2 regions of the Paenibacillus sp. CH40 genome follow, and region 1 is predicted to be linked to the other one. Evidence: riboswitches for the same ligand, from Rfam matches in the RefSeq annotation. Region 1 holds a riboswitch; the other holds the start of a gene.
The links. A riboswitch is a leader RNA that binds a small molecule or an ion and turns the genes downstream of it on or off. The one in region 1 is predicted to bind S-adenosylmethionine.
Positions count from the first base shown of each region.

Region 2: it holds a riboswitch for S-adenosylmethionine, as region 1 does, so the genes downstream of both, NLX73_RS16330 (methionine ABC transporter ATP-binding protein) here and metA (homoserine O-acetyltransferase MetA) in region 1, are expected to answer to the same signal.

Region 1 covers NZ_JANAVQ010000004.1:63,038-69,414, reverse strand. Annotated here, with positions in the region: gene NLX73_RS13505 (ROK family protein) at 1-646, shown strand, start outside; gene NLX73_RS13500 (HRDC domain-containing protein) at 812-1,819, shown strand; gene corA (magnesium/cobalt transporter CorA) at 1,980-2,915, opposite strand; SAM riboswitch class I at 3,468-3,593, shown strand; gene metA (homoserine O-acetyltransferase MetA) at 3,712-4,629, shown strand; gene NLX73_RS13485 (PLP-dependent transferase) at 4,754-5,938, shown strand; gene NLX73_RS13480 (aminotransferase class I/II-fold pyridoxal phosphate-dependent enzyme) at 5,935-6,377, shown strand, end outside.
Region 2 covers NZ_JANAVQ010000005.1:91,877-98,253, reverse strand. Annotated here, with positions in the region: gene NLX73_RS16360 (NAD(P)/FAD-dependent oxidoreductase) at 1-152, shown strand, start outside; gene NLX73_RS16355 (YuzB family protein) at 264-521, opposite strand; gene NLX73_RS16350 (NifU family protein) at 609-854, shown strand; gene NLX73_RS16345 (SDR family oxidoreductase) at 947-1,711, opposite strand; gene NLX73_RS16340 (MetQ/NlpA family ABC transporter substrate-binding protein) at 1,856-2,698, opposite strand; gene NLX73_RS16335 (methionine ABC transporter permease) at 2,773-3,441, opposite strand; gene NLX73_RS16330 (methionine ABC transporter ATP-binding protein) at 3,438-4,460, opposite strand; SAM riboswitch class I at 4,597-4,736, opposite strand; gene NLX73_RS16325 (Cthe_2314 family HEPN domain-containing protein) at 4,862-5,587, opposite strand; gene NLX73_RS16320 (UbiD family decarboxylase) at 5,639-6,377, opposite strand, start outside.

The DNA.
Region 1 (6,377 bases):
GCCAAAGCCACATTGGGGAAATTACAATCTAATTGGCAAACTGAAACAGCATTTTGATGTGCCTATGGGGTTTGACACGGATGTGAATGGAGCAGCACTTGGTGAGTCTATTTGGGGTGCCGCCAAGGGATTGGACAACTGTCTGTATATTACGATAGGTACAGGCATCGGGGCGGGTGCTTTGGTTGGTGGAAAGCTGATACATGGATTATCCCACCCGGAAATGGGGCATATTCTGGTACGTCGTCACCCAGAAGATACTTACGAGGGGACATGTCCTTATCACGGAGATTGTTTGGAGGGACTGGCAGCAGGTCCTGCGCTCGAAAAAAGATGGAAGGTTAAAGGACATGAACTTTCTGTCGATCACGCAGCCTGGGAAATGGAAGCGTACTATTTGGCACAGGCTTTAATGAGCTATGTATTAATCCTGTCACCGCAAAAAATTATTATGGGCGGGGGAGTAATGAAGCAGGACCAACTGTTCCCGCTCATTCGTACCAAGCTTCAAGAACTTTTGAACGGATACGTACAGCATTCGAGTCTGACGACAGATATTGAGCAATATATCGTATCTCCGGGATTGGGTGACAATGCTGGATTGTGCGGTGCTCTGGCATTGGCAAAGGAAAAGCTGAATCATTAGAATTTATGGTTGACGGCACTCCAAGGTACGGTTATTATATAGGCAACAGCATAGTACGGCTCAAAAAGGGAAGCACCTTTCTTGCGAATACGCAGGATAGGTGCTTTTTTTGCGTTTTTGTGTTGTGCGGGACTGTCTTTCAACGATATGAGGGAGGAAGAAATCATGGAGATTGTATTTTTAAATCGCTTGTCCAAACGGAATGAACAGGGCTATGAGGACTTTGCTCAGGTATGGATTGGGCAACATGAAGGGGGATGGAGTGCAGGCTGGAGCACACACCATGTCCCGGATGAAAGTATAGACGACCTTTGGTATGAGGGCAGCTTGTGGCAGGAATTACTGCATGTATACCGTCATGAGCTGGCGCTCAAAATGGCTGAGGGCTACAGGCCCTTAATCCATGGCGTATTTCATGAGCAAGAAGGATCGTCAGGACGAGGACAAACGCTGCAAAAGCTGTATTGCTACAGTGATTTGTTTCCACGTGATGAAGTGTATGAGCAGTTGACAATGTGGAGACGGCAAAAAGCAGCAACGGAACGAAAAGCGCCTTATTTTATCGCTACGAATCGGCTGCTTCGACTCATTAGCGTCTATCTTCCCCATACCGAAGAAGAATTGTTGGAGCTGCCTGGTATGGGTCAGGGTAAGGTGTCGCAATATGGGACGGAGCTATTGGCTATTACGACACAAAATGACCGGACCACGCCATTTCCGTTGAACTGGGTAACAGAGACGCTGGAAGAAGAAGTTTTTTTGTCATGGCTATACAAGCAAAAAGAGAACCATTACAGGCAGGAGCTGAATAAGTTCAGCCTAACTAGAACGATTATCGAAGGCATTTCGGACGGTCTTTCACTGGAGCATATCGGGATGAAGACAGGTTTGCATCGTAGAGAAATGATTGAAGTTGTGGAGCATTTGGACAGGGATGGTATTGATATGGAGAAGCTGATCCGCAAGGAATTGGTGAATGTATCTGAGGAGGAGCAGGCAGCCATCTGGTCTGCTTATGAAGAGTTGGGGGATACGCTACTCAAGCCTGTCATGCTGAAAGTGTATGGGGAAGAAAAGGCGACAGAAACAGGATTGGATCAAATTTATGAGCGTCTGCGTCTGATCCGTATACGGTTTCGCCATCAGCAGGTACCCGACCGACATGTTGGATAATATAGAACTGATTAGATAAAGCTAAAGTATTAAGTACATTCAGGGTCCAACAGACTAAAAAGCAGCAGCCAGTTCCTCATAGGACACGGCTGCTGCTTTTTATGATCAAGCTTGAAAATCGAAATAGGTATCCAACTCCGTACTTTTTCCCCTTTTCTTTTTAAACCCAGTCTTTCTTGCGGAAAATACAGAACATACTGACACCTAGTGCCACCATAATACCAATGACGACAAAATAGCCATAACGTGTATGAAGTTCAGGCATATTATCGAAGTTCATCCCATATATTCCGGTAATGACCGTCAATGGCATAAATACGGTCGTTATTGCCGTAAACACACGCATAATTTCATTGGCACGATTGGCGATACTGGATTGGTAAGCTTCTCGAAGGTTACCCATCAAATCGCGGTAAGTTTCAAAAGTCTCCGAAATTTTCACAGCATTTTCATAAATGTCGCTGAAATATTTTTGCAATTGATCGTCGATGAGTCGCAAATCCCGTTTGTTCAGGGTATTGATGACTTCCTTTTGCGGACCCAGCACTTTTTTCAGCCACAGAATCTCACTTCGTAAGCCGATGATTTCGTTCAAATGCGACTTTTTCGTATGCATTAGAATATCTTCTTCCAGCTTTTCAATGCGGACCTCAATCCGGTCACCAACCAGAAAATAGTTGTCAACAATCAAGTCGACCAACAGATACATAAAGCGGTCAGGCTGGCTGACTTCTTGCTCCCACAGCATAGGCTTGAGGGTACGAAGCTCATTGATTTTCTGCTTGGTCACCGTAATGATAAAATGGCGGCCGAGAAAAATGTTCAAAGCTCGCAAAAATATTTCTTCATCATCAAAACGAATGCTATTTACAACGATAAAATAATGGCTTTCATAAATTTCGATCTTCGGACGCTGTTCTTCTTCACTCAAACAGTCTTCTACTGCAAGATCATGCATGGAAAATAAAGGTTGGAGCACTGCCAAATCATCGACATCAGCATCAATCCAATAAAAACCTTCTGCCGGTGCAGTAAGCGCCATTTCAATTTCTTCGACAGGGGTAAAAACCCCGTTGTTGACCAAACGGATTTTCATATATGTCACTCCTTATGCTCCGTCGTAACGGAAATACGTTTACCTTAAGCATAAGGAATGAACTCAGTTAGCCAGTTAGCCGGTGCGGGTAAGCGTGCATTCTCATCAAAAGCCGGAGGCTTTTGGAGCATACAGAGCCTGGCGTCCCGTCTTTCGGCAAGCTGAAGTCATTCCTATGCTGTTGTTCAGGGATCGCCGCCTATTCGGACTCGGGTCGCCTTCCATTCCGGATTCACCTCTCAAATGTTCTTTTTTTGATTGCCACAGTATCGCAGGAAACACTCAAAGTCTGCACTACTGCTCCATATTTTTGCCTAATAGCACTTGTATAGTATAACGCTCGGCCTACGGCCTTTCAAGCGCAAAATCATGGGCTAAATCGACAGTAGTGGCAAGAGCTTCAGCGAAAGGAGGGATATGATTTAACCTATGGAAAAGGTAGACAAAATGTGATTGCAGGGCACAAATTTAAAAGTCCCATCTTGACGAAGCCCAGCCGATGCATTAAAGTGAACAACAAGAACTTTGTGAACCCAAAATGAATATAGCGAAATCTTATCAAGAGCAGGTGGAGGGACTAGCCCGATGATACCCGGCAACCGGCGATTTTAATCGCACGGTGCTAATTCTTGCAGGACGCGCGCTTTGTACAAAGAGCGTTGCCCTGACAGATGAGAGAGGCGCATATGGATACAAATATGACCTTTCTCTAACCAGAGAAAGGTCTTTTTATTATATGCCCGGCATCTCAGCAGGACGATTTTCGCAAAACTTACCGAACAAGGAGTGAGTTTACATGCCGATTAAAATTCCAGATACACTACCTGCCAAGGAAGTGCTGGAGGGCGAAAATATTTTCGTAATGGATGAAAGCTTGGCTTATCATCAGGATATTCGTCCGTTGCGCATCGCCATTTTGAATTTGATGCCTACGAAGGAAACGACGGAAACCCAACTATTGCGCCTGGTCGGCAATACGCCGCTGCAAGTGGACGTCACGCTGGTGCACATGAAGTCTCATGTATCCAAAAATACATCGCAAGAATATTTGAATATGTTCTATAAAACGTTTGACGAGATTAAGAACAGTCGTTTTGACGGCATGGTCATTACAGGAGCTCCGGTTGAACAGCTTGAGTTTGAGGATGTGAACTACTGGGAGGAGATCCGGCAAATTTTTGAATGGACGAAAACGAATGTAACTTCGACCATGCACATTTGTTGGGCCTCACAGGCAGGTTTATACCATCATTTCAATGTCCCGAAATACGGGCTCGACTACAAATGCTTTGGCGTATTTCCACACACCGTGATTAAACCTAAAGTAAAATTGCTACGCGGCTTTGATGAACTGTTTTATGCCCCTCACTCCAGACATACGGAGGTTCGGCGGGAAGATATTGATCATATCGCCGAATTAGAAGTTTTATCCGAATCCGAGGAAGCTGGAGTGTACCTCGTAGCCACGCTTGACGGTAAACAAATTTTTGTAACTGGGCATTCTGAATATGACCCGCTTTCATTGAAATGGGAATACGACCGCGATGTGGCCAAAGGAATGGATATTGAAGTTCCCAAAAATTATTTTCCTAATGATGATCCTGAGCGCACACCGCCCTCAATCTGGCGGGCGCATGCCAATTTATTATTCTCGAATTGGCTGAACTATTATGTATACCAAGAGACACCTTACGATATCGGGCCCCAGATTTAAAAAAGGGGCTTGTACTTTACCCTTGTACAGTACCACCTTGCAGTAGCGCAGCAGTATAGTCTTTGACATCCATTTTTGCAGATTGGTTATAGCACCCACTATGGAAGTTAACAGGAGGATTCATATGAGTGAGAAACAGTGGAAAATCGAAAGTAGATTGGCACAAATCGGTTCAGTAGAGGAGCCAGTAACCGGGGCTGTTAATTACCCGATTTACCAATCTACGGCGTTCCGCCATCCCCGTCTGGGTCAAAGCACAGGATTTGATTATATTCGGACGATCAATCCCACGCGAAAGGTACTGGAAGAGGCTTCTGCTGCACTTGAATCTGGTGATGCAGGCTTTGCATGCAGCTCAGGTATGGCGGCGCTGCAAACGGTATTTGCATTGTTTGGACAGGGAGATCATCTCATAGTATCGCTGGATCTGTATGGCGGGACATATCGTTTGCTGGAGCGTATTTTATCTAAATTTGGTGTAACAGCCAGTTATGTGGATACGAACGATCTTGAAGCACTCGAACAGTCATGTCGACCGAATACCAAAGCTGTATTCATAGAAACACCTACAAATCCGTTAATGATGATTACTGATATTCGAGCGGTGGCTGAATGGGCATCACAACATCAGTTGCTTACCATTGTAGATAATACGCTGCTAACACCATACTTCCAGCGGCCATTGGAACTCGGCGCGGATATTGTGGTACATAGCGCAACCAAGTATTTGGGCGGACACAACGATGTGCTGGCAGGGTTAATCGTAACCAAAGGCAAAGAGCTATCAGCTGAAATTTCCTTTCTGCACAATTCCATAGGGGCCGTGCTTTCCCCGAGTGACTGCTATCAGTTGATGAAGGGGATGAAGACGTTAGCGCTGCGTATGGACCGACATGAGCATAATGCAACAGTGCTGTCTAACTATTTACTGACGCATCCGGCGGTGGCAGAAGTATTCTATCCAGCTATCGAAGGCCACCCAGGTCGTGAGATTCAAAATAAACAATCCAGCGGAAATACAGGTATCTTCTCCTTTAAAGTAAAGGATGCTCGTTATGTGGAACCTTTGCTTCGTCACATTAAGCTCATTGCGTTTGCGGAAAGTCTCGGCGGTGTTGAGTCGCTAATGACCTATCCCGCGGTGCAGACACATGCGGACATACCAGCAGAAATTCGAGATGCAGTTGGGGTAGATGACAGGCTGTTGCGTTTCTCCGTAGGCATTGAGCATACAGACGACCTCATTGAAGATTTGCGTTCGGCGTTGGAAGCGGCACGTCAAGAAGTAGAAGGAGGAGAGCTGCAATGATAGAGGATGCGAGGAGGATCGGGCAGGATTTGAACAAAGAGCGGAAGTTCGCTACTAAGCTGCTGCATTTTGGTTCTGAAATTGACAGCGTTACGGGGGCCTCGAGCGTCCCGATCTATCAAGCTTCTACCTTTCACCATCATGATATTTTTAATCCTCCCCAGCATGACTATAGCCGTTCAGGTAATCCGACACGACAAGCTTTGGAGGATTATATCGCTTTATTAGAAGGCGGGGCGTGCGGCTTTGCCTTTGCGTCAGGTATGGCGGCCATCTCCACTACATTTATGCTCTTATCCGCTGGAGATCATGTCATTGTTTCCGAGGATGTATATGGGGGAACATATCGACTGTTGACCTCCATTTTGAAACGGATGAATATCGAAACGACCTTCGTCGACATGACGGACTTCAACCTTGTGAAAGAGGCGTTGCAGGA
Region 2 (6,377 bases), on a different contig from region 1:
CGCATCCTTTAAAGCTGCGCGGTACATTAGGCGCACTTGGCAAGAAGGCCGGGTTCGGCTATGGCTTTATGGGCAGTACCTCATTGCGTGGACGAGTACCACGCCTGCTTAAAAGCGGTGTGCTCTGGAAGTCCAAACGCCATTTTGGCTGATCACATGCTAAACAAACAAAGAAGGCCCGCTCCCAGAGCAGGTCTTCTTTGTTTCTTGAGTGTTTGCATCATGTATATTCTCTACAAAAAGGAGCTGGCTAACAGAGCCTTTCAATCCAAATCTAGGTTATCCCATGCTTCAGCTTCCTTAATTTTGTTCATAATCACTTCGTACAGAAGCTCTGCTGAATCTGCGGATACAATCTCGCCGTTGACCATCGCATAGGGTTCGGCGTTGCACTGACCGCAATTGCTTAGGCAGCCGTATTCAATCACATCATAATCTGGATTCTGTTCCAGCTTGGACATGATTTCATCGGTACCCCAATGCATATTACTGGTGCAAAACTCAATAATAGGTCTTAACATTTTTTCACCTGCTTTGGATGACGGGCATTTTAATTTGGCCCGCTTTGTAATATAATAATAAAGGTATAGGAAAGGAGTTGAATTCTAATGAGCGAAACACAAAGCGTTCAAATGTATGATGAAGTAGCTGATGTACTGGATAAGCTCCGTCCGTTCCTGCAACGCGATGGTGGCGACGTTGAGCTGGTTGACGTTGAAGACGGCATCGTTAAGCTGAAGCTGGTAGGCGCTTGCGGCAGTTGCCCAAGTTCCACGATCACGCTGAAAGCAGGGATTGAACGTGCTCTTCTCGAAGAAGTCGACGGCGTCCAAGAAGTGGTACAAGTATTCTAATGCTTGATGCATAATGATCATGAGAGTCTTGACTTCGGTAACGAAGCTCAAGACTCTTTTTTGTGTTACAGCGTCTGAGGGATCACTTAAGCTTATATGGTTGGCCGAATGGGGTCCAATCCTCCCGATACATCCATAATATTACCTGTTATAAAATCCGAATGCTCCTCACACAAATAGGCGATCACTCGCGCAATGTCCTCTCCGCTCCCCGGACGTCCACGCGGTGTCTCTTTATCCTGCATACCGATGACATCGGCAATTGACATTTCCTTATTTGCTCCTCGAATATCCCCTGGACAGATCATATTGACCGTAATGCCATTAGGAGCTTCCTCCACAGCCAGTGACTTCGTAAAAGACACCAGCCCCACCTTAGCGGCTGCGTAGACGGCGCGATGAGGCCAAGCCCTTGCTTCTCCAGCATGACCAAAGCCAAAATGAATAATACGTCCCCATTGCTGGCTACGCATGTGAGGCAATACCAAATGATCCAGCAACATGGTACCGACCAGATTCCCTTGTATCATGGCATGAATCTCAGCTACACTGTAATCCGCAAACAGACGGCGTTCCCGGATGAACGGTCCGGCATTGTTCACCATAATATCGACTCCGCCTAGCCGATCCTGTACTTCACCAATCAGCCTCGTGATATCTTCCTGAACAGAGATATCCCCTTGTAAGGACAGGCAGCGTACTCCCTTAGACTCAATCACCCGCTTAAGCGCTTCGGCTTCTGCTTGGCTATGCACATAATTTAGTGCAATATTACAGCCTTCATCCGCCAGACGCAGAGCGGTCGTTTTACCTAAACCTTTGGCACTGCCCGTTATGAATGCGACTTTATCTCTCAACAATTTTCCTCCTGTTCACAGAGAACGGTCACCCCCAAGTATAAAATATTTAAGCTTCCCCTACAACTCCATCCAAAAAGAAACCCCCAGTCCTCTTGTTCAAGAGAATCTGGGGGTTGCGTGCAATGCGTTCTCGTTCCCTACTTAAAATGCCGGGATAATTGCGCCTTGGTATTTATCTTCAATGAATTTTTTAGTTTCTGGAGATTGCAAAGCTTTAAGAAGCTTCTGAATCGCTTCAGAATCCTTATTATCAGGACGTGCTACCAGAACGTTAGCATAAGGAGAATCCTTGTCTTCCAGTGCCAGTGCATCCTTCGTAGGGTTCAGCTTCGCTTCCAAAGCGTAGTTCGTGTTGATCAACGCAATATCCACTTCAGGCAACTGACGTGGCAGCATAGCCGCTTCCAGCTCCTTGAATTTCAGGTTTTTCTTATTTTCAGTAATATCTTTTACCGTAGCTTCAATGTTGCTTGCGTCTTTCAGCTTGATCAGACCTTGTTTCTCCAATAACAGCAAAGCACGGCCTCCGTTTGTCGCATCGTTCGGAATGGCTACAGTTGCGCCATCTGGGAGTTCATCAAGCTTTTTATATTTTTGGGAGTAGATGCCGAAAGGCTCCAGGTGAACCGCGCCCACAGAAACCAAATCCATTTTGCGCTCTTTATTCATCACATCCAAGTAAGGTACATGTTGAAAGAAGTTAGCATCCAGCTGCTTGTCAAACAATTGAACGTTCGGCTGTACATAGTCGTTAAACTGAACGACTTGGAGGCGAACCCCTTCTTTTTCCAACTGAGGCTTGATTGCTTCCAAAATTTCCGCATGTGGCACAGGAGAAGCTCCAACTTTCAGCTCCACTTCACGTGGTGATCCGCCTGTATTTTCGTTCGCATTGTTTGTATCCGATGTTGTGCTCTTAGTACCGCAAGCCGCCAGCACCGCAATTAATGTCAAGCTTAGTACAGCCAATACCCATTTCTTCATGTTATTACCCCTCCAATAATTTGTAATATTCAGGAGCAGACGTCCTGATCAATAAGGATATCTATATGTTTTCCCTATTTTCGAGTATAATGCCGCACGAGGCGATCTCCCGCCATTTGCAGCAATTGTACCAATACAACCATCAGCACGACCGCAACGATCATGACAGCCGTTTCATAACGATAATAGCCGTAGTTGATAGCCAGTGTACCCAGTCCACCGCCCCCGATCATCCCGGACATTGCCGTGTAGGATACGAGTGTAACGACGGTAATGGTTAATGCAGCGAGCAGACCCGGAAGTGCCTCACGTAACAGCACACGCCGGATAATTTGTCCTGTCGAGGCACCCATCGCTTGTGCGGCTTCAATGACACCCTTGTCCACTTCACGCAGAGACGTTTCGACAAGACGTGCGAAGAATGGGGCAGCCCCGATAACCAATGGTGGGATGGTTCCCAACACCCCGGTCGAGGTACCTACCAGCGATCGTGTAAAAGGAATAAGTGCAACGATCAAAATGATAAAGGGTACGGAACGCAAAATGTTAACGATGAATGATAATACAATGTATATCACCTTCATCAGAGTTAACGAGGAGCGGCTCGCCAGAAACAATAATATACCAAGCGGCAAACCAATAACGAGGGTGAACAATGCGGATGCCCCGAGCATCTGAAGGGTTTCCAGCGTAGAATTCCCTAGCTCTTCCCAACTCACTTGTGAAAAATCAAGTTCGCTCATTGTCCGATCACCTCCACATCAAGTCCTTGCCCAGACACTTCGCGCAGCGTATGCTCTATATCCTCATGATTTCCTTCAAAACGAACGATTAGCTGTCCATAGGGTACATTTTTAATCGTAGATATGGTTCCCTGCAAGATCGCAAAATCAACACCAGTACTTCGAGCCGTACGCGACAGAATCGCATCATATGTTTTACTGCCCAAGAAGGAGATACGCACCACCTGCGCCGACTCGCCGCCACCTGCTGCCGCAATCGCTGCTTGCAGCTCCTCGGGATGTTCTGACTCCCGTTGGATAAAGTCCTTGGTTACCTGGTGCTGCGGCTTCAAAAATACTTCCGCTACCGGACCTTGCTCCACGATGTCGCCCTGATGAATGACACCAACTCGATCACAAATGCTTTGAATGACATGCATTTCATGTGTAATCAGCACGATGGTTAAATTAAAGCGCTGATTAATATCCAGCAGCAATTTCAGGATAGACCCCGTCGTCTGCGGATCAAGCGCAGAAGTTGCTTCGTCACACAGCAATACATGAGGATCACTAGCCAGCGCCCTTGCAATTCCTACCCGCTGTTTCTGTCCACCTGAGAGCTGTGACGGATACTTTCCACTGTGTTCTTCCAGACCCACCAGTTCCAGCAGCTCACGAACCTTCATGTCCACCTTCTGCTTGGGAGTGTTTACCAACCGCAATGGAAATGCAATATTGTCATACACCGTCGCCGAAGACAACAAATTAAAATGCTGAAAAATCATTCCGATTTTTCGACGTTGCTTCTGTAACTGGGATTGACTCACAGTGGTGAGGTTTACCCCGTCTACCCATACTTCACCTGAAGTAGGGCGTTCCAATAAATTAATACAGCGGATCAATGTACTTTTCCCCGCCCCGGAGTGACCAATCACTCCGAATATTTCTCCACGCTTTATAGAAAGATTCAACCCAGACAGCGCATTAACGCGTCGGTTGCCTTTGCCATAATGCTTGGTTAACTGCTTAAGCTCTATCAACGTGCTGCGACCCCCTTCACTTCTTCCTTACCCTTTTAACCAGTTGTCATCTCTCAGGATTGTATAAAATCGCTATTTATTTATACAAAAAAGAGCCCCTTTCACAGAATGAAAAGGGCCCCACCTTGCGAACCTTTTCTCATCTGCCAAAATCGCTATAACTCTAGCGGTTTTGTAGGAATTAGCACCATCATGTTCCCTCCCAGTGTATTACACCGGGAAAGAACGGGTTGCCGGGCTTCATCGGGCCAGTCCCTCCACCTCTCTGGATAAGAAAAATATGTTAAACTCCAGCTTTAGCTGTCCGTTAAGTTTATATAAAAAAATATAATTCAAGCATTTTTCTGAAACTAGGTTTCAGTATAGATAGTTTACATAGCTTTGTCAAAGGATATTTTCTATCATATTTTTGGGCGTACTGCCCGGTTCTCCCATTGTTTCGCAGTATAAGTAAAGGCGTTTGACAGCGATCGACACACCATTTCCAAGCCCTGCTGCAAATCTTCCAAATGGTGATCGAGGTCCTCCAGTTGGATTTTTCCATACAAAGCTCGGTGTCGTTGCCAGAGATCATCCTGCATTTCCGTATTCATATAGTGTATCTCCGTATTCCGACGCTTACGCAGCCGATTGATGGCATCGTTGTATGTGTCCTTGATATCAATTAAATTATCGGTCAATACAGGATGCATTTTGAGATACTTGAGCTGCCGCAACACGGTAAAATACGAATAATGAGCTTTATACTGCCCTGTTTTTAAATCACATAGATCATTTAGCCAGTTGCCCAGCTTATCTAAAATGGAGAATACCCTCACAAACCCATCTTTATAAAAGAAAACATACAATGCATAGTCGGATTTTTCATCCTCGCTCATATCTTCAGCATATCCGGCTTTCACTTTCATACGGAAAAAGGCGGCAGCATGATGGCTCTGCTCCAGTTCATCCAGAGATGACATTAGACCGCGTGTCAAAATATCCGCCTTCCGAAAATCGTGGGTCGGATCTCCACCAGCCTGAATTTGCCGCTCCAGCAAGTTCAACATATCTGACATGCTATTCATGGCATCCAGCAAGATGCCCTTGTTCACACGTGGCGGCTCACCCAGTAGCTTGCGTATCATGCTTACGCCTCCTTATAAATGTAAAATCCGGCTGTAGGTTTCATTAGGGCGTCAAGCGAAATAACTCGTCCATCGTTGATCTACAAGCTTAACAATATCCTCACGCGGTAACACCTCATCCGGATACCCCGGCTTCATACGCGCATCCACTACAATCGGCAGCTTATAGTTCAAATGATGCAAACGCACTTCGCTGTCCGCGTACATATCCGTAGCCGGGTTAAAGCGTGTGAATACCGTCCACAGGAACGAGGCTTGAGAGCGAACAACTTCTTTGGCATCGTCCACAATGAAGACGAGCGGCCACTCTTGCTCACCCGCTGCTAGTCGCTCCAAAACACGTGCCGCCAGCTCAGGCTCCTGCTCAAAGGACGCACCCGATACGACGAGGCATCCTCCGCAATAGGGCTTAATTTCACGAATTCCCGGCAAATCGCCTCCCTCATAAGCACGAGGCAATTCACGTACAGGCTCACCTATCCCCATCAGGATCGCCTTACTACCATGATTCAGCTTGCGGCCTGTGTAATCGAGCGTATCGTGTGACGTGTGATTGAAAATAAATAAATCCGTTGCTGGATTAAATCGCTCCAGAATGGTTTCCAGCAGTAGGTTAAAGTCAGATAAATCAATTACTCGATCCGTCAGCATCAGGAACTTGGTCAACGATAATTGACCTTGACCCAAAATAGTAAAACCGGATACAAGCGCTTCACGGGAGTAGCTTTCACGTACGACTGCCGCTGCCAGCGCATGTACGCCCGTTTCCGCATACGCCCACAGGGACTTG